Regions from separate parts of the Caulobacter sp. HJHS_5 genome, predicted to be linked through region 4. Evidence: predicted binding sites of a transcription regulator. Region 4 holds the regulator's gene; each other region holds the start of a gene.
The links. The regulator LexA, encoded in region 4, represses DNA repair genes until DNA is damaged. The targets are predictions, from matches to a motif close to ATGTTCNCNANNTGTTCT.

Region 1 (7,411 bases), on a different contig from region 4:
CGACCAGCGCTGCACCCTGATCTTCTACGAGACCGGTCCGCGCCTGCGCGCCTGCCTCACCGACATGGCCGCCGTGTTCGGCGACCGCCCGGCCGCCGTGGCCCGCGAACTGACCAAGCTGCACGAGACCTGCGTGCGCGGGCGGCTCAGCGCCCTGATGGCCGATCCGGCCCTGGAGGAGCCGCGCGGCGAGATCGTGGTGTTGGTCGGCGGCGGCGCCGAGGCCGTCGCCACCGAGGCCGACGCCGACGCGGCCCTCGCCGAAGCCCTGCGCCGCCTGCCGCCGGGCGAGGCCGCCGCCGAGGTCTCGGCCCAACTCGGTCTGTCCCGCAAGGACCTCTATAGGCGCGCCCTCGCGCTGAAGGGGGCGAAGTGAGCCCGGCGAAGTTCGAGGTCCGCCAGGCGCGGGGCCGGGCGGCGCGCCTCTCCGGCCGACGCGGCGAAGCCATCGCCGCGCTCGTCCTGATGTTGAAGGGTTACCGCATCCTCGGCTTTCGCCTCGCGACGCCGCCGGGCGAGATCGACCTTCTGGCCCACAAGCGCGGCCTGGGCGGCGGCGTGCTCGCCGTGGTCGAGGTCAAGCGTCGGCGCACTGTCGAGGAGGCGCTGGAAGCAGTGTCCTTCACCCAGCGAGAGCGCCTGCGCCGGGCGGGCCTTCATGTGGCGGCTTCGCGGCCGGCCCTGCGCAACGCGTCCATCCGTCTCGACCTTATGGCCTTGGCGCCGGGGCGCCTGCCGCGTCATGTTCCCGACGCTTGGCCTGATTTGGGTCGTTGAGCGCGTACGATGACTCGAGAAGACGCCGAGGAAGTGCTCCGAAAGGCCGGCAAGGCCGGGGACGACGCCTTTCCCCTGTTCGAGGCGGCGCTCGCTTGCGCCATCCACGACGACGACAGCCGCGACGCCCAGTCCGCCCGTCACCTGGCGGAGGAGGGCGTGCGTCACCTGCGCGAACGCCTGACCATCGAGTCTCCCGAGGAAGCGCTGGCCGAGGCGATGAGCGGCGACCTCGGCCTCTCCGGCGACCTGATGACCCAGAACCATCCGGAGAACGCCGACGTGCTCGGCGTTTGCGCCCGCCGCAAGGGTCTGCCCGCCGCGCTCGGCATCTACTATCTGCACGCCGCCCGCACCTGCGGTCTGCAGGTCAACGGCGTCGACTTCCCGGGCCACTTCCTGCTGCGCATCGAGACGGAGGAAGGGCCGCTGGCGCTCGATCCCTTCAGCGAAGGCCGCATCGTGCTGCCGTCGGAACTCTCTCGCCGCGCCCTTCGCACCGGCCTGACCCCGGACGTCGCGGCCCGCCTCGACCGCTTGATGACCCCGGCCAGCGACCGCGCCGTGCTGATCCGCCTGCAGAACATCATCTTCGCCCGCGCCCAGGCGGCCAGGGACTACGCTCGCGCCGAACGCTCGGCCTTGCGCCGCGCCCTGCTCGACCCCACCGACCACCGCCCCTGGCTCGACGTCGCCGCCGCCCGCGAAGGGCAGGGGGCGCTGGCCGGCGCCCTGCAGGCCCTCGCCCAGGCCCAGCTCCTCGACGGCGGCGCCGCCATCGCCGCCCGCGCGGCCCGCGAGCGGGTGCGGTTGCAGCTGAACTAGCGCCGCGGCTCTGGCGCCGGAGGCCTCGACGGCCTAAGTCCTCGGTCCGGAAGCTGGAGCTAGCCCATGTCCCTGCGCGTCGCCGTTCAGATGGATCCGATCGAGCGGGTCAACATCGAGACCGACACCACCTTCCTGATGATGCTCACCGCCCAGGAGCGCGGGCATCGGCTCTATGTCTACACGCCCGACAAGCTGACCCTCGACGAAGGCCGCGTCTTCGCCCGCGCCCGTCAGGTCGATGTCCAGGCGGTGAAGGGCGCCCACGTCACCTTTGGCGAGGTCCGCACCCTCGACCTGTCCGAGGAGGTCGACGTCGTGCTGATGCGGCAGGACCCGCCGTTCGACATGGCCTACATCACGGCCACCCACTTCCTCGAGAAGGTCCACCCGAAGGTCCTGGTGGTGAACAACCCGGCCGAGGTGCGCAACGCGCCCGAAAAGCTGTTCGTCACCGACTTCCCGGGCGTGCAGCCGCCGACCCTGATCACCAGCGACGTCGAGGCGATCTACGACTTCCGCGCCCGCCACGGCGACATGGTGCTGAAGCCGCTCTACGGCGGCGGCGGCTCGGGCGTGATCCGGCTGAAGGCCGACGACCCCAACCTCGACGCCCTGCTCGAACTCCACGCCATGATCGGCCGCGAGCAGGTCATCGCCCAGAAGTTCATCCCGGCGGTCAGCAAGGGCGACAAGCGCGTGCTGCTGGTCGACGGCGAGCCGGTGGGCGCCATCAACCGCGTGCCGGCCGAGGGCCAGGTGCGTTCCAACCTCGCGCGCGGCGGGCGAGCCGAGGCGGTGGAGCTCACCGCCCGCGACCGCGAACTCTGCGCGATCATCGGCCCGGAACTGCGCCGCCGGGGCCTGCTGTTCGTCGGCATCGACGTGATCGGCGACTACATGACCGAGATCAACGTCACCTCGCCGACCGGCGCCCAGCAGCTGAAACGTTTCGGCGGGCCGGACGTCACGGCGACAATGTGGGAGCGGATCGAGGCGATCCGCTCCGGGCGCTAAGGCTCGCTACGCTTTAAGGATTGACGCAGCGGAACGACGCCGCGCTCTCGGTGTCGCCGCCCTGATAGCGCGGTTGCTGCGGCCAGGCGCAGAGCAGGCGGGTGCGGCCGGGCCAGGGCGCGCCGGGCCGGGCCGTCGCCGTGAACTGCGTCGGCGCCACGTCGCGCTCGCGCCAGGCGACCAGGGCGCCGAAGGCGTCGAACTGGTCGGTCGCCGGCCCGCCCTGGCCGTGGTTCATGCCCGGCACCGGGAACAGGCGCACGAACCGGGCCGCCTGGCCGCGATCCATGGCGTTCACCTTCTCCCACCAGGCGATGGTGTCGTTGATCGAGAACACCGGATCGCTGACCCCGTGATAGATCAGCAGCTTGCCGCCGCGCCGGCTGAACTCCGAAAGATCGCCGCTGTCGGCGTTCATGAAGTCGACCGAGCTCTGGTTCAGCGCCCCCCACTTCACGCGGCCCTTGCGGGCGTTCTCGGCCACGTCGACGCCGAGGCTGTAGCGGGTGAGGGCGCCGGGGTCGTCGGCCACCGCCGTCGGCGGCGAGGTGAACACCGCCGAGGCCGACTTGCCGCCCAGCACCACGGCCAGGCCGTTGTTGGTCGGCGAGGCGTAGGGGCCGAGCTTCCACATCCGCCAGCCGCCGCTGACGCTTCTCTGCGCGGTGCGGTAGGCGATGCCGGCGTCCCACGGCCAGTCAGCGTAGAGCAGGCGGCCGTCCGGCCCCCTGGCGCCGTCGAACATCTTGCGCAGGGCGGTGACCTGGGCCGGCGCCAGGCAATCGGCGGCCTTGGCGCCCGTGCAGGTGACCGTCGCCAGCGCCGGGGCGACCCGTGCCGTGTCGCAGGCGGGGAAGGCCTCGACGATCCCATCTTCCAGGCCGTCCAACCCGTCGCAGGCTTTCAGCACCGCGCCGGAGACCAGCAGCAGGTCGTCGTCGGTGAAGGCCTTGTTGAGCAGGGGTTGGCCGTCGGCCGCCGTCGCGCCCATGGCCCGCGCCGCCTCGGCCATGGCCTGGGCGTCCCACATCTGGCCCACGCCGCCGGCGTCGGCCAGGCGGAAACCCGGGTAGCCGGCCAGCACCCCGTCGAACAGCGTCGCGTAGCGCTGCACGGCCATGAAGCCTTCCTGCCCGCCCTTGGAGCCGCCGACGTAATAGCTGAACTGCGGCGCGCGGCCGTAGTAGCGGGCGATCAGGGCCTTGGCGGTCGCCGCCACCGGCGGGATCGAGGCCCCGCCGTAGTCGGCCCGCGCCTGGGCGTCCCAGCCGAAGGTCACCTCGCCCTGCCGCGCCGGGTCGCGGTTGACGTCGTTGTCGTGGCCGGAGTCCTGGCTGACCACGGCGTAGCCCTGGCTGACCGCGTTGCTCGGCTGGGCCCCCATCAGCGGGCCGATGGCGTTGCCGATGGCGCCGTTCGAGCCGCCGCCGCCCTGGAAGAAGAAGCGGCCGTTCCAGGCGTCCGGCAGGCGCAGCTGAAACTTGATGACATAGGTCTGGCCATTGGCGCCCGCGCGCTCCAGCAGGCGGCCGACGACCTCGCAATGGGCCGGCGCGTCGCCCGGCCCCTGGCCGGGGCCGCCCTTGATCGGGCCGGCGGCTCGAGGCTCGGCCGAGACGATGGTCCCGGCGACGGGGAGGGCCGCGTCCTTCAGGGCCGCGCAGGCGGTGAGCGACCCACGGTCCGTCGCCGCCGTCGGGACGGGCTGCGCCTTGGCGGAGGCGCAGCCGATCACCAGGACGGCCGCCGCCAGCGGCGCGAATCTCATCTGATGCACGGAATCACCCCATCACCTCGGCCATGGCCGTCGCTAGTCAAAGCGAAGCTTGCCGCAAGCGCCGCGCCGCGCAAGGGTGAGCGCCTGTTTGGAGCTTGAGCACAGTCTCAAGAGAGTCACCGAACTGTCTGACTCCTTTCATTTTCTTATAAAGTTCCTTTTTTGTTCTTGATCTGGGCCGCGTGGCGTGCTCGGCTTGTGGATAAGTGCGGGCTTTAACAAGGGCTGGCGGGAGGCTTATTTCATGGTCGCGCGCGTCGTCACGGTCGCGTTCGAAGGGGTCGAGGCGCGTCGCGTCGAGGTCGAGGTGCAGTTCACCGGCGGCCAGGTGCAGTTCGTCGTCGTCGGTCTCGCCGACAAGGCGGTGGCCGAGAGCCGCGAGCGCGTGCGCGCCGCCTTTACCGGCCTCGGTCTCGCCTTGCCGGCCAAGCGCATCGTCGCCAGCCTCGGTCCGGCCGACCTGCCGAAGGAAGGCAGCCACTACGATTTGCCGATCGCCCTGGCGGTGATGGTGGGCATGGGCATCATCCCGGCCGGCGCGCTCGACGGCTGGGCCGCGGTGGGCGAACTGGCGCTCGACGGCCGCATCATGCCTGTGGCCGGTTGTCTGCCGGCCGCCGTGGCGGCGGGGGCCATGGGGCTCGGCCTGATCTGCCCCGAGTCCTGCGGGCCGGAGGCGGCCTGGGCGGGCGAGGCGCCGATCCTGGCGCCGGCCTCGCTGATCGCCCTGATCAATCATTTTCGCGGGACCCAGATCATGGGTCATCCGAAGCCGGGCCAGCTTCTGGAAGCCACGGGCGGCCCGGACATGCGCGACGTCAAAGGCCAGGAGGCGGCCAAGCGCGCGCTGGAGATCGCCGCGGCCGGCGGTCACAACCTGCTGTTCTGCGGCCCCCCGGGCTCCGGCAAGTCGATGCTGGCGCAACGCCTGCCCGGCCTTCTGCCGCCGCTGTCGGCTCAGGAGCTGCTGGAGACCTCGATGGTCCATTCGGTGGCGGGTCTGATCGCCAAGGGCGCGCTGACCCGCGCCCGCCCGTTCCGCAGTCCGCACCATTCGGCCACCATGGCGGCGCTCACCGGCGGCGGCCCGCGCGCCAAGCCCGGCGAGGTGTCGTTGGCCCACAACGGCGTGCTGTTCCTCGACGAACTGCCGGAATTCAGCCCCCAGGCCCTCGACAGCCTGCGCGCGCCGCTGGAGACCGGCGAGGTGACGGTCGCCCGCGCCGCCGCCCATGTGCGCTATCCGGCCCGCGTGCAGCTGGTGGCGGCGATGAACCCTTGCCGCTGCGGCCACGGCGGTTCGGGCAAGGGCGCCTGCGGCAAGGCGCCCCGCTGCCAGCGCGACTATCAGGGGCGGGTGTCCGGCCCGCTGATGGACCGCATCGATCTCGCCGTCGACGTGCCGCCGGTCACCGCCGCCGATCTCGCCCTGCCGCCGCCTCAGGAGGGCACGGCCGAGGCCGCCCGCCGCGTCGCCATGGCCCGTGGGGCTCAGGCCGAGCGCACCATCGGCGTCGAGGGCGCGCCGATGATCAACGCCCGCGCCGACGGCGGCTTCCTTGAAACCATCGCGGCGCTCGACGACGCCGGCCGCGCCCTGCTGACCCGCGCCGCGGAGGCCGGCGGTCTCTCGGCTCGCGGCTGGGCCCGCACCCTGCGCCTGGCCCGCACCATAGCCGACCTGGAAGGCTCCGACGCTGTCCGCCGCCTTCATATCGCCGAGGCCCTGGCCTACCGGCGCACGGTGGTCGGCGCCGAAGCCGGCTTCGGAGAAGGCTCCCTGACCGGCTGGTAGGCGTTTGACCGTCTCTTAAGCCCCGGCCGGTAAGCTTACCGCCATGTCGCGCGAACGCTCCGTCACCGCCGCCCAACTGGCTACCCTGAGCCACGAGTTCCGCACGCCGCTCAACGGCGTGCTGGGCATGGCGCGCCTGCTGGACGGCACGCGACTGACAGCCGAACAGCGGTCCTATGTCTCCGCCCTGCGCGACAGCGGCGAGCACTTGCTGGGGCTCGTTAACGACGTGCTGGATTTCGCCCGCCTCGGCGAGGGCCGCATCGAGGTGCATCCCGCTCCGTTCGCCGCCGAGGATCTGCTGCGCCAGGTGGCCGAGCTGATGAGCCCGCGCGCTCACGAGAAGGGCCTGGAGATCGCCTGGACGGTCGAGCCGGGCATCCGCGAGATCGTCGGCGACGAAGCGCGCCTGCGCCAGGTGCTGCTCAACTTCGCGGGCAACGCCGTGAAATACGCCCAGACCGGCGGCCTGCTGCTCGCCTGCGACAGGGCCAAGGGCGGCCGCGTCCGCTTCTCGGTGTGCGACACCGGTCCGGGCGTGGCGGCGGAAGCCCGCGAACGCATCTTCATGCCGTTCGAACAGGCCAATCCCAGTGAGGACTGGAAGCACGGCGGCGCCGGCCTCGGCCTCGCCATCGTCTCGCGTCTCGCCGAGGCCATGAACGGCGCCGTGGGCGTCGGCGACGCGACCTGGGACGGCGAGGTCGGCGGCGCGGCGTTCTGGCTCGAAGCCGCCCTGCCGGCCCCGCGCGGCGGCGACCGGTCGCTGGCGGACCTCACCGTCGCCATCGCCTCGCCCAGCGTCGTCGTCCGCCGCGCGGCGGCTCGCCAGGTGGCGGCGAGCGGCGGCCGGGCCCTCGTCTTCGCCTCGCTCGAGGAGGCTGTCGCCCAGGCCCCGGCCGAGGCCGTGCTGCTGATCGACCAGGCCCTCGCCGGCAGGGGCCGCCCCCTCCGCGCGCCGGCCGGCCGCCGGGCCATCGTTCTGCTGAAGCCGGAGGAACGCGGCCAGATCGCCCGCCGGCGCGCGACCGGGTTCGCCGGCTATCTGATCAAGCCCCTGCGCCGCGCCTCCCTGGCCGAACAAGTGCGCCACGCCCTCTCGGAGCCGATCGCCGCGTCCGCCGCGCCGGCCAAGGACGACGACCGCGTCGCGGACGCCTCGGCGCGCGGCGTCCGCGTGCTGCTGGCCGAGGACAACCCGATCAACGCCCTGCTGGCCC
Region 2 (7,411 bases), on a different contig from region 4:
ATCGGGGTGGTGACGCCCCACGCCCGCCATGTCGGCGACGAACTTCGCGGCGTCTGCGTGCTCGGCGCGACCGACGACTTCGACGAGGTGATGGCCACCCTGAGCGCCGGCAGCGCTCACCCGCGGGCCATCCTGTTCCTCAGCCCGCCGGATATCCTCGGCTCCGAGCGGCTCGGCCGGCTGAAGAGCGACGGCGTGCGCTTCCTGCGCCAGCCGGGGGTGATCGACCTCAACACCGCGCCGGGGGCCGTCGGCCGTCTGCGCGAGATCAGCCTCGAGGAACTGCTCACCCGTCCGCCCGTGGAGCTGGACCGGGAGGCCGGCCGCGCCCTGGTCACCGGCCGCCGGGTGATGGTCACCGGCGCCGGCGGTTCGATCGGCTCGGAGCTGGTCCGCCAGATCGCCGCCGCCGACTGCGAGCGCCTGATCCTGCTCGACAGCAGCGAGGCGGCCCTGTTTCAGATCGAGCGCGAGGTCGCCGAGTCGCGGCCGCAACTGGCCCTGCGCTCGGTGCTTTGCGATGTGCGCGACCCGGCGCGACTTAACGCCGTCTTCGCCGCCGAACGGCCGGGCGTGGTCTTCCACGCCGCCGCCCTGAAGCATGTGCCCCTGGTCGAACACAATCCGGCCGAGGGCGTGCGCACCAATGTGCTGGGCGCGCTCAATGTGGTGCGCGCCGCGCGGGCGGCGGGGGTCGGGCACCTGACCTTCATCTCCACCGACAAGGCCGTGGCGCCGGCCAGCGTCATGGGCGCCACCAAGCGGGTGGCCGAGGCCATCGTCCGCCAGGCCTCCAGCCCGGCGTCCAAGGGGCCGCGCGAGGTCTCGCCCCTGCGCACCAGCGTGGTGCGGTTCGGCAATGTGCTGGGCTCGGCGGGCTCGGTGGCCACCATCTTCCGTCGGCAGATCGAGCGCGGCGGTCCGATCACCGTCACCGACGAGGGCATGGAGCGGTATTTTATGACCATTCCGGAGGCGGTGTCGCTGGTGCTGCGCGCCGCCGCCATGGCCGCCGCCGACGCCAGCACCGAGCCGGGGGTGATGACCCTGGAGATGGGCGAGCCGGTGCGCGTCATCGATCTGGCCCGCCGCATGGTCGAACTGCAGGGCCTGACGCCCGGCCGCGACATCGCCATCGAGATCACCGGCCTGCGCCCCGGCGAGAAGCTGACCGAGGAACTCGTCGACGTGAACGAGGTCCAGACCCCCTGCGCGCCGGGGGTCAACCAGGCCGCCGTCGTCGGCCCGGCCGAGCGGGTCACCGACCACGACCTCTCGGAGTTGGAAGCCCTGGCCCTCACGGGCAGCGAAACCGCCCTGCGCGACGCCCTGTTCGGCCTGGTCGATCGCCTCCGGGGCGTCGACCCCGTCGTCGCCGCGCCGCCGCCGGCCACCCGCAAGCGCGGGGCGCGGGGGTAGGGGTCAACCCCCGGCGTCACCTTGGGACGTAGCGCGGATGTGATCGCGCGGAATCGACTCGACTCCAGGGCTCATTCGTTAATAGAACAAATTGAGAACTTGGAGATGAGCGGACGATGTCCCGCACCATGCGCCTGGCGGCCATGCGGGCCCAGATCGCCGCCCTGGAGGCGGGGACTCGGACTCCGACTCGCGTGCTCCCCTTCGGCGATCCGGCCATCGACGACTGCTTCCCGCACGGCGGCCTGCCGCTCTCGACCTGGCATGAAGTGGCCGGCGAGGGGCTGGAGATCGAGACCGCGGCGGCGGCGGGCGCCTTCGCCGCCCTGCTGGCCCGCCCGCTCGCTCAGAACAGCGTTTCCGGGGGCGCGGTGGTCTGGGTGCTGCGACGCGACGACCTGCATGCGCCGGGCTTGGCCAGCCTCGGTTTTCCGGTCTCCCGGCTGATCCTGGTCAAGGTGAAGGACGAAGCGGAGGCCCTGTGGGCCCTGGAGGACGCGCTCGGCGCGAGCGGGGTGGCGGCGGCGCTCGGCGAGGTGGAGGCCGTGGACCTGACCGCCGGCCGGCGGCTGCAGCTGGCCTGCGAACGCAGCGGGGCGACCGGGGTGGTCGTGCGCCGTCGGCCGTTCGGCGGCCCGCCTTCCCGACGGCGCGAGGCGGCGGGCTCGGCGGCGGCCAGTCGCTGGCGCGTGGCCCCGGCCCCCGGCGGGGAAGAAGACTTCGGGCTGGGCCCCGCGCGCTGGCGCGTGGCGCTCGACCGCTGCCGGGGCGGACGCCCCGGCCAATGGCTGATGGAGGAGGCCCGCAATGGCCCGCATGCTCTGCGTGTGGTCGCCGCTGTGGCCGATCGTGACCTGGCGGCGCAAGCGCACGCCGGGGCGCGACGCCTCGCAGGCTGAACCGCCCCCCTCTCCCTTCGTGCTGATCGAGACCGTCGCCGGGGTGCGGCGGCTTTCGGCCGTCGACGAGGCTGCGGCCGGGCTCGGCCTGTTCGTCGGCCAGAAGGCGGCGGACGCCCTGGCCCTGGTCCCCGAACTCGCCTTCGACGAGGCCGATCCGGCCGGCGACGCGGCGGCCCTGGAGGCGCTGTGCGACTGGGCGGTGCGCTTTTCCCCCGCCGTGGCCGTCTGCGCGCCCGACGGCCTGTTCCTCGACATCGAAGGCGTCTCCCACCTGTGGGGCGGCGAGGACGCCCTGCTCGACGACCTGGTGAGGCGACTGGAGCGTGACGGCGTGCCCGTGCGCGCCGCCGTCGCCGACACCGCCGGCGCCGCCTGGGCCCTGTCGCACCATGGCCCGGCGTGGACCATCGCCCCGCCCGGCGGCCACGGGCCGCTGCTCGAACGTCTGCCGGTGGCCGCCCTGCGGCTGGAGGCGGCCGACGCCGCCCAGCTGGCGCGCCTCGGCCTGGTCCGCATCGGCCGGCTGACCGACCAGCCGCGCGCGGCGCTGGCCCGCCGCTTCGGCCGCGCCCTGATCCTGCGGCTCGACCAGGCCCTCGGCCTGGCCGGCGAGGCCCTGAGTTTCCGCCGCCCCCCGACGCCGTGGGTGCATCGCCTGGCCTTCGCCGAACCGATCAGCGTGATCGACGACCTCCGCCGCGTCGCCCGCGACGTCGCCGAGGCCTTGTGCGCCCGGCTGGAAGAGAAAGGGCTGGGCGCCCGGCGCTTCACCTTCGGCTACCACCGGCTGGACGGCCAGGCGGCCTATCGCACCGTCGGCCTGTCGCGATCCGGCCGCGAGGCGTCCCGCATCGCCAAGCTGGTCGCGCCCAAGCTGGAGGACATCGATCCCGGCTTCGGCATCGAGGCCGTCACCCTGTTCGCCGAGGGAGTGCAGGCGCTGACCGAGGCGCAGGACGGGCTGGAGAGCGCCGGCCGCCTGCCCGCCGAAGCCAGTCTCGCGGCCCTGGTCGACCGTTTGACCAATCGCCTGGGCGAGGACCGCGTCTGGCGCGCCGAGCCCCACGCCAGCCACGTGCCGGAGCGGGCGGTCAGCCGAAAGCCGGCCTTGGATGGCCAGGCCGTCGGCGACTGGGATCCCGACCGCCCGCGCCCCTTGCGCCTGTTCGCCCGGCCCGAGCCGATCACCGCCCTGGCGGAAATCCCCGACAATCCGCCCAGGCAATTCAACTGGCGCGGCCGGTCGCACCGCGTGGTGCGGGCCGAGGGGCCGGAACGCATCGGCGAGGAATGGTGGCGGCGGCCCATCGAGGCGGTCGGTCCCGACCGGGTGCGCGACTACTATCGGGTCGAGGACGACAGCGGCGCCCGTTACTGGCTGTTCCGCGCGGGACTCTACGGCGCCGGCGAGCCGCGCTGGTTCCTGCACGGTCTGTTCGGATGACCGTGCGCTACGCCGAACTGCAGGCGACCAGCAACTTCTCCTTCCTGCGCGGGGCGAGCCACGCCGAGGAGCTGATGCTGACGGCCGAGGCCCTGGGGCTGGAAGCCCTGGGCGTCTGCGACCGCAACACCCTGGCGGGCGTCGTTCGCCCCTGGACGGCGCGCAAGACGCACCACCTCAAGGTGCGGCCCCTGACTGGTTGCCGGCTGGACTTCATGGACGGTCGCCCGAGCGTGCTGGTCTATCCCTCCGACCGCGAGGCCTATGGTCGTCTCACCCGTCTGCTCACCGTCGGGCAACTTCGCGGCGAGAAAGGCGAATGCCACCTCGGCTGGCGTGACTTTCTCGACCACGCCGAGGGGCAGCTTGTGCTCGTCGTCCCGCCCGACCGCCTGGACGAAGCGTTCGAGGCCGACCTCGCCCGCATGGCCGGCGACATGCGCGGCTCGGTGTGGCTGGCCGCCCATCGCGCCTATGCGGCGCAGGACCTGAAGCGCCTCGCCCGGCTCGACGCCCTGGCGCGCGAACACCGCGCCCCGATGGTCGCCACCGGCGACGTGCTCTATCACGGCCCCGAGCGCCGCCCGTTGCAGGACGTGATGACCTGCATCCGGGAGGGCTGCACCATCGAGACCGCCGGCCTGCGTCTGGAGGCCAACGCCGAGCGGCATATCAAGACCCCCGCAGAGATGGCCCGCCTGTTCGCCCGCTGGCCGCAGGCGGCGGAGCGGAGCCTGGAGGTGGTCGAGCGGATCAAGTTCGACCTGGGGCAACTGAGCTACGAATACCCGGACGAGCCGGTGCCGCCCGGCTCCACGGCGATCCGACATCTGACGAAGCTGTCGTGTGAAGGCGCCCGCAAGCGTTACCCCGACGGGACGCCCGCCAAGGTGATCCAGAACCTGTTCACGGAGCTGCGTTTCATCCGCAAGCTCGGCTACGCCAACTATTTCCTGACGGTGCACGACATCGTCGAATGGGCGAGGGGCCAGGGCATCCTTTGCCAGGGGCGCGGTTCGGCGGCCAATTCCTCGGTCTGTTTCTGCCTGGGCGTCACGGCGGTCGATCCCGCCAAGCACAAGCTGCTGTTCACCCGCTTCCTGTCCGAGAACCGCAACGAGCCGCCGGACATCGACGTCGATTTCGAACACGAGCGGCGTGAGGAAGTGATGCAGTACGTCTACCGGCGCTACACCCGCGACCGGGCCGCCATCGTCGCCACCGTCATTCATTATCGTCCGCGCAGCGCCATCCGCGATGTCGGCAAGGCGCTGGGCCTGACCGAGGACATCACCGCCGCCCTGGCCAAGACCGTGTGGGGCAGCTGGGGCTCAGGTCTGCCGGAGGAGCATATCCGCCAGGCCGGGCTCGATCCGGACAATCGCGAGATCAAGCGGGCCGTGGCCCTGGCCACCGAGCTGATGAAATTCCCCCGCCACCTGTCGCAGCATGTCGGCGGTTATGTGCTGACCAAGCGGCGACTCGACGAGACCGTGCCGATCGGCAACGCGGCCATGAAGGACCGCACCTTCATCGAGTGGGACAAGGACGACATCGACAGCATCGGCCTGATGAAGGTCGACGTGCTGGCGCTCGGCATGCTCACGGCCTTGCAGCGTGGGCTGAAGATGCTGGCCAAGGATCACGGCCGCGAAATCCTCGACATCGCCGACATTCCCGAGGAGGACCCGGCGGTCTACGCCATGCTGTCGAAGGCGGACTCCATCGGCGTGTTCCAGGTCGAGAGCCGGGCGCAGATGTCGATGCTGCCGCGACTCCGACCCCACAAGTTCTACGATCTGGTCATCGAGGTGGCGATCGTGCGGCCTGGGCCGATCCAGGGGAACATGGTCCATCCCTATCTGAAGCGCCGCAACGACCCGAAACTGATCGACTATCCGAAACCGTCTCCGGCGCATGGCCCCCAGGATGAATTGGAAGGCGTTCTCGGCGACACGCTCGGCGTGCCGCTGTTCCAGGAGCAGGCGATGCGCCTGGCCATCGAAGCGGCGAAGTTCTCGCCCGCCGACGCCGACGGCCTGCGACGCTGCATGGCGACCTTCAAGAACGAGGGCGATCTCAACGTCTACCGGGACAAGTTTGTGGGCGGGATGGTCGGCCGGGGCTATCCGCCGGAGTTCGTTGAGCGCTGTTTCGAGCAGATCAAGGGCTTCGGCTCCTATGGTTTCCCCGAGAGCCACGCCGCCAGCTTCGCCAAGCTGGTCTACGCCTCGGCCTGGATGAAATGCTTTTACCCGGATGTCTTCTGCGCCGCCCTGCTGAACAGCCAGCCGATGGGCTTCTACCAACCCGCTCAGCTTGTGCGTGACGCGCGGGAGCACGGGGCGGAGGTCCGCGAACCGGACGTGCTGTTCAGCGACTACGACAGCACCCTGGAGACGGCGTCCGATCCGGGTGCTCGGCTGAAGGCGCTTCGCCTCGGGTTGCGGCAGGTGAAAGGCCTGAAGAAGCCGGACGCGGAGGCGATTGTCGACGCCCGCCAACGCGGCGCCCGCACCGTGCAGGACTTCGCGCGGATGAGCGGCGTCAACCGCCGCGCCCTCGAATTGCTGGCCGAGGCCGACGCCTTTCGCTCCACCGGCCTTTCGCGCCGCGAGGCGTTGTGGGCGGTGAAGGGCCTGGCGCCGGAGCTGAACGCCGAGACCGCCGCGCCGCTAATGGCAGGCCTGCCGCTGTTCGAGGCGGCGGCCGCCCTGCCGGTGATGACCGAGCCGCAGGAGGTGACGGAAGACTACCGCACCTACGGCCTCTCCCTGCGCCGCCACCCCTGCGCCTACTTCCGCCGCGCCCTGGACGAGCGCGGCTGCGCCCCGGCCAAGGCCCTGCCCATGCTGAAGGACGGCGCCCGCGTCGCCGTCGCCGGCCTGGTGCTGATCCGCCAGCGGCCAGGGACCGCCAAGAACGTCACCTTCCTGACCCTGGAGGACGAGACCGGGCCTCTGAACGTGGTCATCTGGCAGCGGGTGTTCGAGGCGCACCGCCGCATGGTGATGACCGCGTCGATGCTGCTGGTGAAGGGCGCGATCCAGAGCGAGAGCGGTGTCATCCACGTGGTCGCCGAAGGCTTCGAGGACCTGACGCCTCACCTCGCCAAGCTGCGCGCGGAGCCCGCCGCCGCCGACCAACCGCCGCCGCCGCAGATGCGCTCGCGCGTCAGCGGCCGCCTGGTCCGCAGCCGGGATTTCCATTGAGCAAACAAAAAAGCCCCTCCCGCGAGGGAGGGGCTTTCGGCCTCGTCGGGAACGAGGCGGATCAGAACTTCAGCGCCCGGACTTCCTTCACGTGCGGCAGGCCGGCGATGTCGGCGAGCAGGGCCTCGTGCGGCGCCTGGTCGACGCCGACCAGGGCGATGGCGTCCTCGCCCGCGTCGACGCGGCCGAGGTTGAAGGTGGCGATGTTGACGCCCGCGGTGCCCAGGGCGGCGCCGAGGGCGCCGATGAAGCCCGGCTTGTCGAGGTTGTTGACGTAGAGCATGGCCGGCGAGAAGGCCGCGTCCAGCTCCATGCCCTTCACTTCGACGATGCGCGGCTGGCCGCCGATCACGGTGCCGGCGAAGGCGCGCTTGCCCTTCTCGGTGGTGATGGTGATGCGCATCAGGCTGTCATAGACCGGGCTGTCGTCCTGG
Region 3 (7,411 bases), on a different contig from region 4:
CAGGCCGCCCGCAACACCGGCTGCTCGGGCAGGTCGAACATCTTGCCGGCCTCGAGCGCGAAATAGGGCCGCAGCCGCTTGCCGGGCGCCAGCACGGCGTAGCGCATGGCGTGCGTCAGCCGCTGCTCGGGCCCCTCGGCCTCGGCCACCAGCACGTCGAGCAGGTCGGACGTCAGCGTCGCCGCCTCGGCGAGGCGTCGTTCGACCTCGGCGAGGGAGGCGGCCATCAGGCGAACTCGGCGGGTTCGACTCCCGAAGCCCCGCCGGCGCCGAGCACGATCTTCTCCACCCGCAGCCGCGCCGCCTCCAGGCGCTGCTCGCACACCGCCTTCAGGGCCGCGCCGCGCTCATAGATCTCGATCGAGCGCTCCAGCGGCGCCTGGCCGCTCTCCAGCTCGGCGACGATCTTTTCCAGCTCGGCCAGGGCCTGCTCGAAGCTGAGGCCGGCGATGTCGGGGGACGTGGTCATGGGAGCTATTTAGGCCGGAGCCGTCGCAAAGGCTACTCGCTGGCGGGGTGAAATCCTCGTCCTTCGACAAGCTCAGGATGAGGATTTCATTGGGCGTCGGGTCTACAATCGCCTCATCCTGAGCCTGTCGAAGGACGAGGCGACGCACCGCGGATCACCCCCGCTCGAACCGGCGCATCGCCCAGTAGCCGTAGCCCTGGTTCTCGGTCAGGTTCCAGCCGCGCGACTGCAGGCTGCGGCCGATCATGGTGTTGAAGAAGCCGTGCGCCATCACCAGCACGTCCTGGCCCTCGGCGGCCAAGGCCTCCAGCACGTCGGCGGCCTGTTCGGCCCGCGCCTCGGCCGCCTTGCGGCTCTCCTGGCCGCGATGGTTGTTGAAGAACCACCACCAGAACCGCGAGAGAAAGCCCCAGACCTTCGGCGAGGCCTTCACCCATCCGGGAAACGGCGGCGGCGGCAGCGGCGCCTCGATGAACAGCGGATCGATGGCGAACACGCGCTCTCCGACCACGGCGCGGGCCGTCTCGATGGAGCGCGGACGGATCGAGGCGACCAGGGCGCCGGCCCCACGGCCGTAGTCGACCAGGTCCGCCGGCGGGCTCTGGCCGGGCCGCAGGCCCTTGGTTTCGTAGACGCCCCACCATTCGCCATAGGCCTTGGCGCTGAAGCGGACCTTGCGCGACAGGTCCGGCTCGCCGTGGCGCGCCAGCACGATCGCGCCGCTGCGCGTGACGGCGCCTGCCTGCGCAGGCGGAGTCGCGGCCGTCCCCATCAGCCCTCCTGCAGCGCCCTCACATGGGCCAGGGCCGAGCGGCCCAGAGCCTCAAGGTCGTAGCCGCCCTCCAGGGACGAGACAACCCGCCCGCCGCACCGCGCCCGCGCCACGGCCGCGATGGCGCGCGTCGCCCAGGCGAAGTCCTCGGCCTCCAGCGACTGCGCCGCCAGGGGATCGCGCGCATGGGCGTCGAACCCGGCCGAGATCAGGACGATGTCCGGCGCGAAGGCGTCCAGCGGCGCCATCAGGCTTTCGAACGCCGCCCGCCAGCGCTCGCGCGGCGCATGCGGCGGGGCGATGGCGTTGACGATGTTGCCCACCCCGCGCTCGGAGGGATCGCCCGTCCCCGGATACAGCGGCGACTGGTGCACCGAGGCGAGGAACAGGCTCGGGTCGCGCTCGAACGCCGCCTGGGTGCCGTTGCCGTGGTGGACGTCGAAATCCACCACCGCCACCCGCGCCAGCCCCGCGTCCTGCGCCGCCCGCGCGGCCACGGCGACATTGGAGAAGACGCAGAACCCCATGGAGGTCTCGGGCTCGGCGTGATGCCCCGGCGGCCGCACGGCGCAGAACGCCCGGTCGATGTCGCCCCTCGCCACGTCGCGCACCGCCTGCACCACGGCCCCGGCCGCCCGCCGCGCGGCGACGATGCTGCCGGGCGAAAGCATTGTGTCGGGATCGAGCGCCGCCCGTCCGGAATGCGGCGCGGCGGCCAGGGCGCGCTTCACGAAGGCGGCCGGATGCACCCTTTCCAGGTCGGCCGTGTCGACGACCGGCGCTTCGCGCGCCTCGAAGTCCAGGGTCGCGTCGTCCTGCAACGCATCGACCACCGCGCCCAGCCGCTCCGGGCGCTCGGGGTGCCCCTCGCCGGGACGATGGTCGAACATGTCCGGGTGGGTGTAGAGGGCGAAGGCCATGACCGACAGCCTACCCCAGACCGGTGAAATCGCCATCCGCCGCGCGACGGCCGACGACGCCGAACCCCTGGCCGCCCTCTCGGCCGAACTGTTCCTCGACACCTTCGTGCGCGGCTTCGGCATTCCCTATTCCGACGCCGACATCACAGCCTTCATCGCCAAGAGCCACTCGCCCGCCGCCTACGCCGAATGGCTGGTCGATCCCGAGCTGGCGATCTGGATGGCGGAGGACGCAGCGGGCCGGCCGGTCGGCTATTGCCTCGCCGGCCCCAGCGAGTTGCCTGTCGACGGACTTGAGCCCGACGCCGTCGAACTTCACCGCCTGTATGTCGCCCGGTCCGCCCAGGGCGCCGGCCTCGCCCCGCGCCTGATGCGAGAAGCCCTCGCCTGGCTCGCCGCCGACCGCCGCCCCGTCTGGCTCGGCGTCTGGTCCCTCAACCACCGGGCCCAACGCTTCTACGCCCGCTACGGCTTCGAGAAGATGGGCGAATTCGACTACCCGGTGGGCGAGACGATTGATCGGGAGTTCGCGATGCGGCGGGAAGCGGGAGCACTATGAGAACGGAACTCGACACGCCGGACCACCTACTCGACGACGGCGAACGCAGCTTCCTCGACAAGGTGCGCAAGTTCGGTTGGGCCGCCACTACGGTCGAGGATGACGACGAAGGGCCGGGGTTTGCCTACAGCACGGGGTTCTGGCTAAGGCACGGTCGTCCGGAGGTTTTCACCTTCCTACCTGGCAAGGTGGGACATCAGGTGTTGTGCAATATTGACCGCCTCCTATCGGAAAGCGGGTGGTTGCCCACCGACAGGATCATTTTGGACGTATTGGAAGGCTATCCGGTCATCCTGAAACCGATGGCCAAAAGCTACTACGGCGACTTCATCGGCTGGACCCAATGGTTCTACGGGTCGCTGGAAGTCCCCTGCCTCCAACTCTTCTGGCCGGACCGTCGGGGACGCTTCTCGTGGGAGCTTCCGCCGGACGATAGTTTTCATCTGACGCAACCTGACCTGACGGCGCGTCGAACTTCCTAACCCACCAACCCCGCCGCGAACCGCAGGTCCTCCACGAACGCCGCGTACGCCTTCTTCTTCGCAGCCTCGTCCGGCAGGCGCAGCAGGAAGCTCGGGTGGTAGGTCACCACACCCTTCGCCCCCTCGCTCAGCGGCAGCACCACTCCGCGATTGGCCGCGATCGGAGTCTGCTTGCCGGTCACCGCATAGGCCGCCGTTGCGCCCAGCATCACGATCACCCGCGGCCGCACGATCGCCCGTTCGGCGTTCAGCCACCAGCGACAGGCCTGCACCTCGCCCCGGTCCGGTGTCTTGTGAATGCGGCGCTTGCCGCGCAGCTCGTGCTTGAAGTGCTTCACCGCGTTGGTGACCAGCGCCCGCGCGCGGTCGACGCCGGCCTCGGCGCAGGCGCGGTCGAACACCTGCCCCGCCGGCCCCACGAACGGCCGCCCGGCCAGATCCTCCTGGTCCCCCGGCTGCTCGCCGACGAACATCAGCCGCGCCGACTTCGGCCCCTCCCCCGGCACGCCCTGGGTCGCGTCCTTGTACAGGGGGCAACGCTCGCAGAGCTGGACGCCCGCCGCCACGCCCTCCAGCGTGTCCGGCGACAGGTCGTCATAGGTCGCGTCGCGTTGGCGGCGCAGCTGCGCCTTCAGGGCGCGGGTCGAGGGTTGGACGTGCGGGGCGGCCACCATGAGGTCGGTTCGCCTTTCAGCCTGGGCGATCAGCTCCGGAATGAGTTTCGCTTCCGGAAGGTTGCTCCAGTACCGCTTGGGCATCTCCTTCTGCATCATCTTCGGCTTCAGCCGCGCCGGATTGAAGATCGAGGCGTAGTAGGTCGTCCACGCCGCCTCCAGCGCGTCCTCGCCCGGCGCGTCGGCTGGGTCGGCCCCCGGTGTGAAGGTCAGCAGCGTCTGGTCCCAGTGGGCGCAGGCGTCCGGCGTCAGGATCGACCAGGCCATGTTGGCGAACCGCCGCGCGAAAAACGGCGCGGTCAGTTCCACCACCCGGTGCGGCGGCTCGAACCAGGCGGCGTAGGCTTCCGGGTCCGTCCCCTCGATCAACCGGAAGCGCACGAACGCCTTCATCTTGTGGCTGGCCCGCGAGACGGCCCGCGCCATCTCGCCCAGCTTGGCGACCTCGGGATCGGACGCCACCTCCATCAGATGCGGCTCCCGCTGCAGCCGCCAGAGCAGGCTGTAGAGCCGCGCGAACCTGTCCGGCGAGCGGTGCAGGATGGCGAGGCCGGCGAGGTCGACGAAGGTGCGGGGCACGGAAAACGATTTCCCTCTCCCTTGATGGGAGAGGGGCAGGGGTGAGGGTGACTGCTGAGCTTCAGCCACACCCGAAAGTTCAAGCTGATCCGCCGAGGTCACCCCCACCCCTGCCCCTCCCCCATCAAGGGGGAGGGAGAACTGTGAGGCATCCACGCTCCACAGCACCTCCTCCGGCCCCACGCCCTCCTGGCGCAGCCCGCGCGCCGCCGCGCGCCAGCCGTCGAAGTCGATCTCGGACGCCAGCCGCACCAGCCGCATCAGAACAGACTCAGCTGCTCGGCCGGCTCCGCCCGCCGCACCGCCGCGTCCAGCCCGCCGCTGTCGGTCAGCGCGCGCGGCGACCAACCCTCGGCCACGACGAAGGCCTTCGAACGCGCGACGTTGCCGCAGATCCGCGCCACATCGTCCAGCGTCAGCCGCTTGTGCCGCCGCGCGGCCAGCAGCTTGTCGACGCCCCGGGTCCCCAGCCCCGGCGTGCGCAGCAGCCGCTCGCGGTCGGCGGTGTTCACGTCCACCGGAAAGTCGCCCCGGTTCTTCAGCGCCCAGGCGGTCTTCGGATCGACCGTCAGATCGAGGTTCTCGCCCGGATCGGCGATCTCGGCCCGGGTGAAGCCGTAGAACCGCATCAGCCAGTCGGCCTGGTACAGCCGATGCTCGCGCATCAGCGGCGGCCGCTTCAGCGGCAGGTTCGACGACGACTGCGGGATGGGGCTGAAGGCGGAATAATAGACCCGCCGCAGCTGATAGGCCCCGTACAGCGTCTCGCTGCGCGCCAGGATGTCGCCGTCGGCGGCGCTGTCGGCCCCCACGATCAGCTGCGTCGACTGCCCGGCTGGGGCGAACTTCGGCGGCTTGGCCCGCGTGGCTTTAGTCTCGGTCGTGTCCTCGATGGCCAGCCGCACCCGCCCCATCGCCCGCTTGATGTCGCCGGCCTGCTTCTCGGGCGCCAGCGCCTGCAGGCTCTCGTCCTTCGGCAGCTCGATGTTGATCGACACCCGGTCGGCGTAGAGCCCGGCCTCCAGGGCCAGAGCCGGCGAGGCTTCGGGGATCAGCTTCAGGTGGATGTAGCCGCGGAAGTCATGGTCCAGCCGCAGCGACTTCGCCACCCGGACTAGCGCCTCCATCGTATAGTCGGCGTTGCGGATGATGCCGGACGAGAGGAACAGCCCCTCGATGTAGTTCCGCTTGTAGAAGTTCAGCGTCAGGTCGACGACCTCCTGCACGCTGAACCGCGCCCGCGGCGTGTTCGAAGACACCCGGTTGATGCAATAGGCGCAGTCGTAGACGCAGAAGTTGGTCAGCAGGATTTTCAGCAGGCTGATGCACCGCCCGTCCGGCGCATAGGCGTGGCAGATGCCCATGCCCTCGGTCGAACCGATCCCCCGCCCGCCCATCGAGTCGCGCTTGGCCGCCCCCGACGAGGCGCAGGAGGCGTCGTACTTCGCGGCGTCGGAGAGGATGGCGAGCTTGCGCTTGAGGTCCAACAGGGCCATGACGGGACCCTATTGTTCTTCATTTGTTCCGTCGAGCGAAATCTCGCTAAGGCTAAGTTTCCATAGCCCTTTTGCGCCCGTCCGGTCTCACCGCCCCGACTTCGGAGTCTCAGGGCCGTTCATCGCCGCGACCGGCCTCCGACGCCCGGTTGTGAAACTGCAGAGCGATCAGCACGGCCTTGAACGGCCGTATCGCGGCCAGGGTCATCACGGCCATCACGGGTAGCCAGATCGCCAGTTCGATCCAGACCGGCAGGCGCAAGGCCACCTCGGTGAAAAGCAGCCCGAAACAGCCGATGCCGCCGACGATCAGCAAGATGAAGACCACCGGCCCGTCCCCGGAGTCGGCCTGCGTGAGGTCCGCCCCGCAGCTCACGCAGCGCTCGCGGACCTTGAGGAAGCCGCGAAACAGGGGCCCTTCTCCGCAATTCGGGCAGCGGCATCGCAGGCCGGCGACCAGCGGATGGACGGCCATGGGCGGATCTCCTTCGGCTCGGCGCCAAAGACCGGATCGACCCGGCAGGCGCGCCCCTCAAGCGCCGGTCGTGGCGGGATCGCCCGCGGATGACGCTTCGACGGGTCCTTGTCCGATCCGGCCTCCTGATGTGTCAACCATCAATACAACCGGCCTTGAAATCATTCTTGAGATGTAGCCCGGCGCTGGGCCGCCTCCCGGCGTTTGCGGCGCGCCCTCGGGCCATCGGGAAAGCCGCCGTCGGCAAGGGGCTTGTAGAGGCGCGGCGCATCACGATAGATCGGCGAATGATCACCGGCGCGCAGATGAAGGCGGCCCGAGCGCTGCTCGGCATCGACCAGAAGGAATTGGCCCGGCGCGCGGGGATTTCGCTCCCCACCGTCCAGCGCATGGAATCGTCGGAAGGATCGGTGCGCGCGGTGGTCGACAGCCTGGAGAAGGTGGTCGGCGCCCTTAACGCCGGCGGCGTCGAACTGATCGGCCCCGGCGCCCGCAGCGCCGGCGAGGGACGCGGCGTGCGGCTGATCGAAAAGGGCTGACATCGGGCGCGGCGACCGCCTGGGCGTCACGCCCCTTCTTCGGGAACCGGTCGGCGCAGCAAGGCCAGCAGCGCGGCCAGCACGCAGCCGGCGACGATCCCGCTGGTCAGGTCGTGCAGCAGGGTGACCGCAAAGGTCGTGAGCACCACCACGGCCGTTCGCCAGGACTTCAGCAGTCTGGCGAACTCCGCCTTCTCGGCCATGGTCCAGCAGACCACCAGCAACACTCCGGCCAGGGCCGATAACGGGATGTAGGCGGCCAGCGGCGCGGCGACCACCATGAAGGCCAGCAGGAAGAGCGCGTGCAGGATGCCCGACACCGGGCTGTGCGCCCCGGCCCGCACGTTGGTCGCCGTTCGCGCGATGGTGCCGGTGACGCAAATGCCGCCGAACACGGCCGAGCCGACGTTGGCCACGCCCTGAGCCACCAGCTCCATGTTCGAGCG
Region 4 (7,411 bases):
CCGGCTCACTCACCGCCGGCTGAACCGCTTCCACCCCCAATCCCAACCCTTTCCCCCATCCAGGGGGAAAGGGCCGAAGCGGCGCCTCCACAGCCGACTCCCACCTACACCCCGCCGCCCGACCCCGACGCGCTCCCCGGCTACCCCGTCGGCCTGCCCGGCGAGCTGCCGCCAGACCGGGGCCGCCGCCGCCCCGCGCCGCTGCCTCCGCGCAACTACACCCACGGCTTTGACTGAAGCCGCGCGCACCCATGCCTTCTCGATCGGCGCCCAAAACAAAACCCCGTCGGACTGGCGTCCGACGGGGCTCTGAAACCGTGAAACCGGCGACGGCCTTAGCCGCGCTTGTCGACCGGGACGAAGTCGCGTTGCGTCGCGCCGGTGTAGAGCTGGCGCGGGCGGCCGATCTTGCGGCCGGGATCTTCGAACATTTCCTTCCACTGGCTGATCCAGCCCGAGGTGCGGGCCAGGGCGAACAGCACGGTGAACATCTCGGCCGGGAAGCCCATCGCCCGCAGGGTGATGCCCGAGTAGAAGTCGATGTTCGGATAGAGCTTGCGGTCGATGAAGTAGGGATCGCTCAGGGCGACCTTTTCCAGCTCCATGGCCACTTCCAGCAGCGGGTCGTTGATGCCCAGCTGGCCGAGCACTTCCTTGCAGGTCTTTTCCATGACCTTCGCGCGCGGGTCGAAGTTCTTGTACACGCGGTGGCCGAAGCCCATCAGCTTGTACTTCTTGTCCTTCACGCCCTGGACGTATTCCGGGATGCGATCGACGGTGCCGATCTCTTGCAGCATCTCCAGCGCTTCCTGGTTCGCGCCGCCGTGGCTCGGGCCCCAGAGGCAGGCGATGCCGGCCGCGATGCAGGCGAACGGGTTGGCGCCCGAAGAGCCGGCCAGGCGCACGGTCGAGGTCGAGGCGTTCTGCTCGTGGTCGGCGTGCAGGATGAAGATGCGGTCCATGGCGCGGGCCAGCACCGGGTTCACCTTGTACTCCTCCGCCGGCACGGCGAAGCACATGTGCAGGAAGTTCTCCGAGTAGGAGAGGTCGTTGCGCGGGCTCACGAACGGCTGGCCGATCGAGTACTTGAAGGTGCGGGCCGCGATGGTCGGCATCTTGGCGATCAGGCGGTGGGCCGAGATCATCCGCTGCTTGGGGTCGTCCACCTGCACGGCGTCGGCGTAGAAGGCCGAGAGGGCGCCCACGGCGCCGGTCATCACCGCCATCGGGTGCGCGTCGCGACGGAAGCCCTCGAAGAAGCGGTCGAACTGCGCGTGCAGCATGGTGTGCCGCGTGATGGTGTTCTCGAAGTCGGCGTATTCGGCGGCCGTCGGCAGGGCGCCGTTCAGCAGCAGATAGGCCGTCTCCAGGAAGTTCGACTGCTCGGCCAGCTGGTCGATCGGATAGCCGCGGTGCAGCAGAACGCCGGCGTCGCCGTCGATGTAGGTGATCTTGCTCTCGCACGACGCCGTCGACGTGAAGCCCGGATCGTAGGTGAAGACGTCCGCTTCCCCATACAGCTTGCGTACATCGACCACGTCGGGGCCCACGGAACCCTTCATGATCGGCAGATCGTACGACTTGTCGCCGATCGTCAGAGAAGCCTTATCGCTCATCCCCGAAATCCCCTCGTAGACACAAAACGCAACACGCTTTCGCTATGCGGCATGGCCTTATAGCGCTTTAGCTGCGGTGCGAAAGAGCGTCCCGTATACGATTAAGACTCTCCGCCCGCGTCAGGGCGGCCAAGGTCTTGCCCAGGTCGGGCGCTGGCGAGCCGCCGGTCAGGATACCGCGCAAGGGCGGGCCGATCTTGCCGAATCCGACGCCTTCGGCCTCCGCGAAGGCCTTCAGAGCGGCTTCCAGCGTCGCGGCGTCCCAGTGATCTTGCGTCTCAAGATGCGAGAGAAGGCGGCCGAGGCGGTCCCGTGTTTCGTCGGTCAGCAGGCCGCGGGTCTTGTCGTCGACCGCCAGCGGCCGGGCCTTCAGCAGGAAGGCGCACTGGTCGGCCAGTTCCGGCAGCGTCTTGGCGCGGTCTTTCAGGAACGGCATCGCCGCCTCGATGCGCACCTTCTGCTCGGCCGTCGGCGCTTGGTCGCGGCCCTGCAGCACGCCGTCCACCAGCCCGGCGAGGCGGTTGTCGGCGGCCGCGCGGATATAGTGGGCGTTGACGTGGGCCAGCTTGTCCCAGTCGAGGCGGGCCGCGCCCTTGTTGACGTCGGCGATGTCGAACCAGGCGATGGCCTGCGCGTCGCTGAAGATCTCGTCGTCGCCGTGGCTCCAGCCCAGGCGGGCCAGGTAGTTGCGCAGCGCCTCGGGCAGGTAGCCGAGCTCGGCGAAGTCGCCCACCGCCTGGGCGCCGTGCCGCTTCGACAGCTTGGCGCCGTCCGGGCCGTGGATCAGCGGGATGTGGGCGAAGGCCGGGACCGTCCAGTCCAGCCCGGCGTAGAGCAGGCTCTGGCGCGCGGCGTTGACCAGGTGGTCGTCGCCGCGGATCACGTGGGTCACGCCCATGTCGTGGTCGTCGACCACCACGGCCAGGTTGTAGGTCGGCGCGCCGTCGGAGCGCAGCAGCACCAGGTCGTCGAGGTCCTTGTTGGCGAACCGCACGTCGCCCTGCACCAGGTCGGCGACCACGGTCTCACCGTCCAGCGGACCCCGGAAACGGATGACGTGCGGCTGGGCTTGGTCGCCGTCGTCACGGTCCCGCCAGGGCGAGCGCAGGGCGTGGCCGGCGGCCCTCGCGGCGTCCCGCGCGGCCTCCAGCTCGTCGGCCGTCATCCAGCAGCGATAGGCGCGGCCGGCGTCCAGCATCCGTCGCACCGCTTCGCGGTGCCGGTCGGCGCGGGAGGCCTGGTAGACGACCGGGGCGTCCGAGGTCAGGCCCAGCCAGTTCAGCCCCTCGAAGATGGCGTCGACCGCCGCCTGGGTGGAGCGTTCGCGGTCGGTGTCCTCGATGCGGACCAGGAAGCTCCCGCCGGTGTGGCGCGCATAAAGCCAGTTGAACAAGGCCGTGCGGGCGCCGCCTATGTGCAGGTAGCCGGTGGGGGAGGGCGCGAAGCGGGTGACGACGGGGGAGGACATAGGCGGGACGACCGGTTCGGGGAGGGCGGCTCAGAAGGGCTGGCCTCTTAGCACGGGCCTTTCGTGGAAACCTAACCTCCCAAGTCTCTGGGCCGCCGTGCGCGCGGAGATCGAGGCCCAGGCCGAGCGCTGGACGCTGTGGAGCCCCGTCGCCTTCGGCCTCGGCGCCGCCGCCTATCTCAAGCTGCTCGCCGAGCCGCCGCTGTGGGCCGTGCTGGGGCTCGCCCTCGTGGCCGCCTGCCTGGCGTTGGCGGCGCAGCGCTGGTCGCCGTGGCGATCCTTGGCCATCGCCCTCGGCCTCGTGGCCTTCGCCGCCGGCGGCGTGCTGGCCGGCAAGGTCCGGACCCTGAGCGTCGCCGCGCCCGTCCTCGCCGCCGACGACCAGCCGCGCATCGTCGAGGGCTGGGTGGTCGATGTCCTTAGCCCCGGCGCCTCGGGCGGGCGACTGCTGATCGCCCCGTCCCGCATCGGCGACCTGCCGGCCGAGGCCGTCCCGCACCGCGTGCGGATCAGCGTCGGCGCCGACTCGGTCGTCGGGCCCGGCGCCTACGTCCGCATCCGCGCCATCGTCGGCCCGCCGCCCGGGCCGGCCGCGCCGGGGTCCTACGACTTCGCCCGCGACGCCTTCTTCGACCGCATCGGCGGCTCCGGCTTCGCCCTGGGGCGGCCCCAGGTGTTCGACGCCCCCGCGCCGACGGCGGCCCTGCGCTGGGTGCTCGGCGTCAACGCCGCGCGCTGGAGCCTCGCCCAACGGATCGTCGAGCGGATGGGGCCGGAGACCGGCGGCATCGCCGCGGCCATGGTCACCGGCCACGAGGCCTGGGTCTCGCAGGAGACCACCGACTCCATGCGCGCCTCGGGCCTGGCGCACATTCTCTCGATCAGCGGTCTGCACATGGCCATCGTCGGCGGCTTCGTGTTCGCCGCCGTGCGCCTGGGCATCGCGGCGTGGCCGTGGCTGGCCCTGCGCGTCGACGGCAAGAAGTGGGCGGCGGTCGCCGGACTTGGAGCCGTCGGCGCCTACCTCGTGCTCTCGGGCGCGCCGGCCCCGGCCGAGCGGGCGGCGATCACCGCCTCCGTGGCGTTCCTCGCCGTGCTCGCCGACCGGCGGGCGATCAGCCTGCACGCCCTGGCGCTGGCGGCCCTGGTCATCCTCTTGATGCAGCCGGAAGCGGCGGCGACGCCCGGCTTCCAGATGTCGTTCGCGGCCACCGCCGCCCTCGTGGCCCTGGCGGAGGCGTGGCCGACGCCGGCCAGGGAGATCTCCGTGCCCTGGCCGATCCGCATCGCCCAGGGCTTCGGGGCCTGGCTGGGGATCAGCATCCTCGCCAGCCTGGTGGCGGGCCTGGCCACCGGGCCGTTCGCCCTGCAGCACTTCAACCGCGTCGCCGTCTGGGGCCTGCCCGCCAACCTGCTGGTCGCGCCGCTGTCGAGCTTCGTGTTCATGCCGGCTCTCGCCATCGGGGCGGTGCTGGAGCCGTTCGGGCTGGGCGGGCCGTTCCTGACCGTGGCGGGCTGGGGCATTGGCGCGATGAGCGCCATCTCCGACTGGTTCGCCAAGGCGCCGTTCGCCCAGATCACCGTGGCGAGCGCGCCGTCGGCGGCGCTGGTGGTGGCGTTCCTCGGCCTGATGTGGCTCTGCCTGTGGCGCGGACGGCTGCGGTGGCTCGGCCTGCCGCTGGCCTTCGCCGTCAGCCTGTGGCCGAGGCCGCCGGCGCCCGACGCCTGGATCGCCTCGAACGGCGCCAGCGCGGCGGTGCGGGTGGGCGAGCAGGCGGTGCTGCTGCGGCCGGACGTCAGCCGGTTCGGCGTCGACCTGTGGAGCCGGCGCCGCGGCCTGACCATCGATGAGACCGCCCCGGGCTTCGACTGCGGGCGGATGGCCTGCACCCCGACCACCGCGCCGACCGCCCTGGCCGCGTCATGGGGCAAGCGGACGCCCAAGGCGGCGGAGATCGAGCGCCTGTGCGAGACAGGCGAGATCGTCAGCCTACGAGGGCCGGCGCCGAGCGAATGGCCGGCAGTGTGCGAGGGCAAGCTGCGGTTGACCGGCGAGGACTTCGCCCGGGGCGGGGCGGCCGAGCTCTATCGGACGGCGGGCGGCTGGCGGATCGTCTGGGCCCAGACGCTGAGGGGCCGCCGGCCGTGGACGGCGGCCGCCTCGGAGGACGACGGCTAGCGCCGGATCAGTGGTAACGGCGGATCAGGCCGACGAGCTTGCCCTGCACCTGAACCTGGTCCGGTCCGAAGATGCGGGTCTCGTAGGCGGGGTTGGCGGCTTCCAGGGCGATGGAGGCGCCTTTGCGGCGCAGGCGCTTCAAGGTGGCTTCCTCGCCGAGGATCAGGGCGACGACAATCTCGCCGTTGTTGGCGTTGTCGCCCTTGCGGATCATCACGAAGTCGCCGTCGAGGATGCCGGCGTTGATCATCGAGTCGCCCTGCACCTCGAGGACGTAGTGCTCGCCGGCGCCGAGCATGCTCTCGGGAACCAGCAGGCGGTCGCGCTCATGCTGGATGGCTTCGATCGGGGTGCCGGCGGCGATCTTGCCGAGGATCGGCAGCTCGCGCATGTCATTGGCCGCGATGGCGGCGCCGGTGTTCTCGACCATCTTCGGCGTGAAGGCGCCGCGACCGCGTGGCGGGGCGGCGGTGGTGGCCTGCTGCGGCAGCTTGACCACTTCCAAGGCCCGGGCCCGGTGGGGCAGGCGGCGCAGGAAGCCGCGCTCCTCAAGGGCGGTGATCAGCCGGTGGATGCCGGACTTGGACGCCAGATCGAGCGCCTCCTTCATCTCGTCGAACGACGGCGAGACGCCGGTTTCCTTGATGCGCTCATGGATGAACATGAGCAGCTCGTGCTGTTTGCGGGTGAGCATCGGCAAGGCCCTCGCTGCGAATCTCTGTGTCGATGACTGTAGCGGAACAAACCGCAAACGTCGAATTCGTTCTCTAGGCGTTCTGTGGTTAACGCCGTCTTACCAAGGGTCGGCCTGGAACATCGGCGTCGAGAACAATCAGAGAAAAAGGCTCAGGCGAGCAGCGCCCGGGTCGCGGCGGTCACGTCCGCCTGGCGCATCAGGCTTTCGCCGACGAGCATGGCGCTCGCGCCGGCGGCGGCGCAGCGGGCGACGTCGGCGGGAGTGAAGATGCCGCTCTCGGCGACCAGAAGGGCGTCGGTGGGCGCCATTGCGGACAGCTTTTCCGTCCAGGCCAGATCGACCTCGAAGGTGCGCAGGTTGCGGTTGTTGATCCCGACGAGGTCGGCGCCGAGGGCGTTGGCGCGCTCCATCTCGGCCTCGTCGTGCACCTCGACCAGGGCGTCCATGCCGAGGCGCAGGGCTTCGGCGTAGAGGTCGGCGGCCAGGGCGTCGTCGACCATGGCCATGATGATCAGGATGGCGTCGGCGCCGAGGGCGCGGGATTCGGCCACCTGCCAGGGATCGACCAGGAAGTCCTTGCGGATGGCCGGCAGGTCGACGGCGGCGCGGGCGGCGACGAGGAAGCGGTCGTCGCCCTGAAAGCTGGGCGCGTCGGTTAGCACGGAGAGGCAGCTGGCGCCGCCAGCGGCGTAGGCCTGGGCCAGCGACGGCGGATCGAAGTCGGCGCGGATCAGGCCCTTGGAGGGCGAAGCCTTCTTGATCTCGGCGATCAGGGCGAGCCGGCCGGGGGCGGCGTCGCGGGCCAAGGCGGCGCGGAAGCCGCGCGGGTGCGAGGCCTCGGAGACGTCGACGGTCGGGCGCGCGGCTTTGCGGACGGCGATGTCCTCGCGCTTGTAGGCGGCGATCTTGTCGAGAATATCAGCCATTGGTGGCCTCGATCAGCAGGTCCAGGGCGGCGCGGGCGCGGCCGTCGTCGATGACGGCTTCGGCCAGTTCGACGCCCTCGCGCAGCGTCTCGACCTTGTCGCCGACCAGGAAGGCGGCGGCGGCGTTCAGCAGCACGATGTCGCGATAGGCGCCCTTGGCCCCGCCGAGCAGGGCCTCGATGGCCCCGGCGTTGACGGCCGGGTCGCCGCCGGTGAGATCGGACAAGGCCGCGCGCGGCAGGCCGACGGCTTCCGGCGTGATGGTGAAATGGCGCACGGCGCCGTCGCGCCATTCGCTGACGTGGGTCTCGCCGGTGGTGGTCAGCTCGTCCATGCCCTGGCCGTGAACGGTCCAGGCGCGGGTCGCGCCGAGGGCGCCGAGCACGCGGGCCAGCGGCTCCAGCAGGCGCAGGTCGTAAACGCCGAGCACCTGGCGCTTGGCGCCGGCCGGGTTCGATAGCGGGCCCAGCAGGTTGAACACCGTGCGGAAGCCGAGTTCGGCCCGGATCGGGGTGACGTGGCGCA

Region 1: ACFLIT_RS10075 (YifB family Mg chelatase-like AAA ATPase) is a predicted target of LexA. The motif match lies at 4,537-4,554, and genes of this name have one in related genera.
Region 2: ACFLIT_RS17520 (ImuA family protein) is a predicted target of LexA. The motif match lies at 1,503-1,520, and genes of this name have one in related genera.
Region 3: ACFLIT_RS10530 (putative DNA modification/repair radical SAM protein) is a predicted target of LexA. The motif match lies at 5,964-5,981, and genes of this name have one in related genera.

The regions. Positions count from the first base shown of each region.
Region 1 covers NZ_JBWZNC010000004.1:355,774-363,184, reverse strand. Annotated here, with positions in the region: gene rsmI (16S rRNA (cytidine(1402)-2'-O)-methyltransferase) at 1-376, shown strand, start outside; gene ACFLIT_RS10095 (YraN family protein) at 373-777, shown strand; gene ACFLIT_RS10090 (transglutaminase family protein) at 787-1,602, shown strand; gene gshB (glutathione synthase) at 1,669-2,619, shown strand; gene ACFLIT_RS10080 (tannase/feruloyl esterase family alpha/beta hydrolase) at 2,633-4,387, opposite strand; gene ACFLIT_RS10075 (YifB family Mg chelatase-like AAA ATPase) at 4,641-6,191, shown strand; gene ACFLIT_RS10070 (response regulator) at 6,235-7,411, shown strand, end outside.
Region 2 covers NZ_JBWZNC010000009.1:95,912-103,322, reverse strand. Annotated here, with positions in the region: gene ACFLIT_RS17525 (polysaccharide biosynthesis protein) at 1-1,419, shown strand, start outside; gene ACFLIT_RS17520 (ImuA family protein) at 1,536-2,318, shown strand; gene ACFLIT_RS17515 (Y-family DNA polymerase) at 2,227-3,765, shown strand; gene ACFLIT_RS17510 (error-prone DNA polymerase) at 3,762-6,977, shown strand; gene serA (phosphoglycerate dehydrogenase) at 7,039-7,411, opposite strand, start outside.
Region 3 covers NZ_JBWZNC010000005.1:13,902-21,312, forward strand. Annotated here, with positions in the region: gene ACFLIT_RS10495 (polyprenyl synthetase family protein) at 1-227, opposite strand, end outside; gene ACFLIT_RS10500 (exodeoxyribonuclease VII small subunit) at 227-469, opposite strand; gene ACFLIT_RS10505 (histidine phosphatase family protein) at 624-1,241, opposite strand; gene ACFLIT_RS10510 (histone deacetylase family protein) at 1,241-2,161, opposite strand; gene ACFLIT_RS10515 (N-acetyltransferase family protein) at 2,160-2,720, shown strand; gene ACFLIT_RS10520 (DUF4262 domain-containing protein) at 2,717-3,202, shown strand; gene ACFLIT_RS10525 (UdgX family uracil-DNA binding protein) at 3,199-4,716, opposite strand; gene ACFLIT_RS10530 (putative DNA modification/repair radical SAM protein) at 4,716-5,951, opposite strand; gene ACFLIT_RS10535 (DUF983 domain-containing protein) at 6,061-6,426, opposite strand; gene ACFLIT_RS10540 (helix-turn-helix domain-containing protein) at 6,714-6,965, shown strand; gene ACFLIT_RS10545 (SulP family inorganic anion transporter) at 6,992-7,411, opposite strand, start outside.
Region 4 covers NZ_JBWZNC010000001.1:487,995-495,405, reverse strand. Annotated here, with positions in the region: gene ACFLIT_RS02590 (hypothetical protein) at 1-237, shown strand, start outside; gene gltA (citrate synthase) at 336-1,616, opposite strand; gene gltX (glutamate--tRNA ligase) at 1,684-3,084, opposite strand; gene ACFLIT_RS02575 (ComEC/Rec2 family competence protein) at 3,182-5,263, shown strand; gene lexA (transcriptional repressor LexA) at 5,271-5,957, opposite strand; gene trpC (indole-3-glycerol phosphate synthase TrpC) at 6,110-6,886, opposite strand; gene trpD (anthranilate phosphoribosyltransferase) at 6,879-7,411, opposite strand, start outside.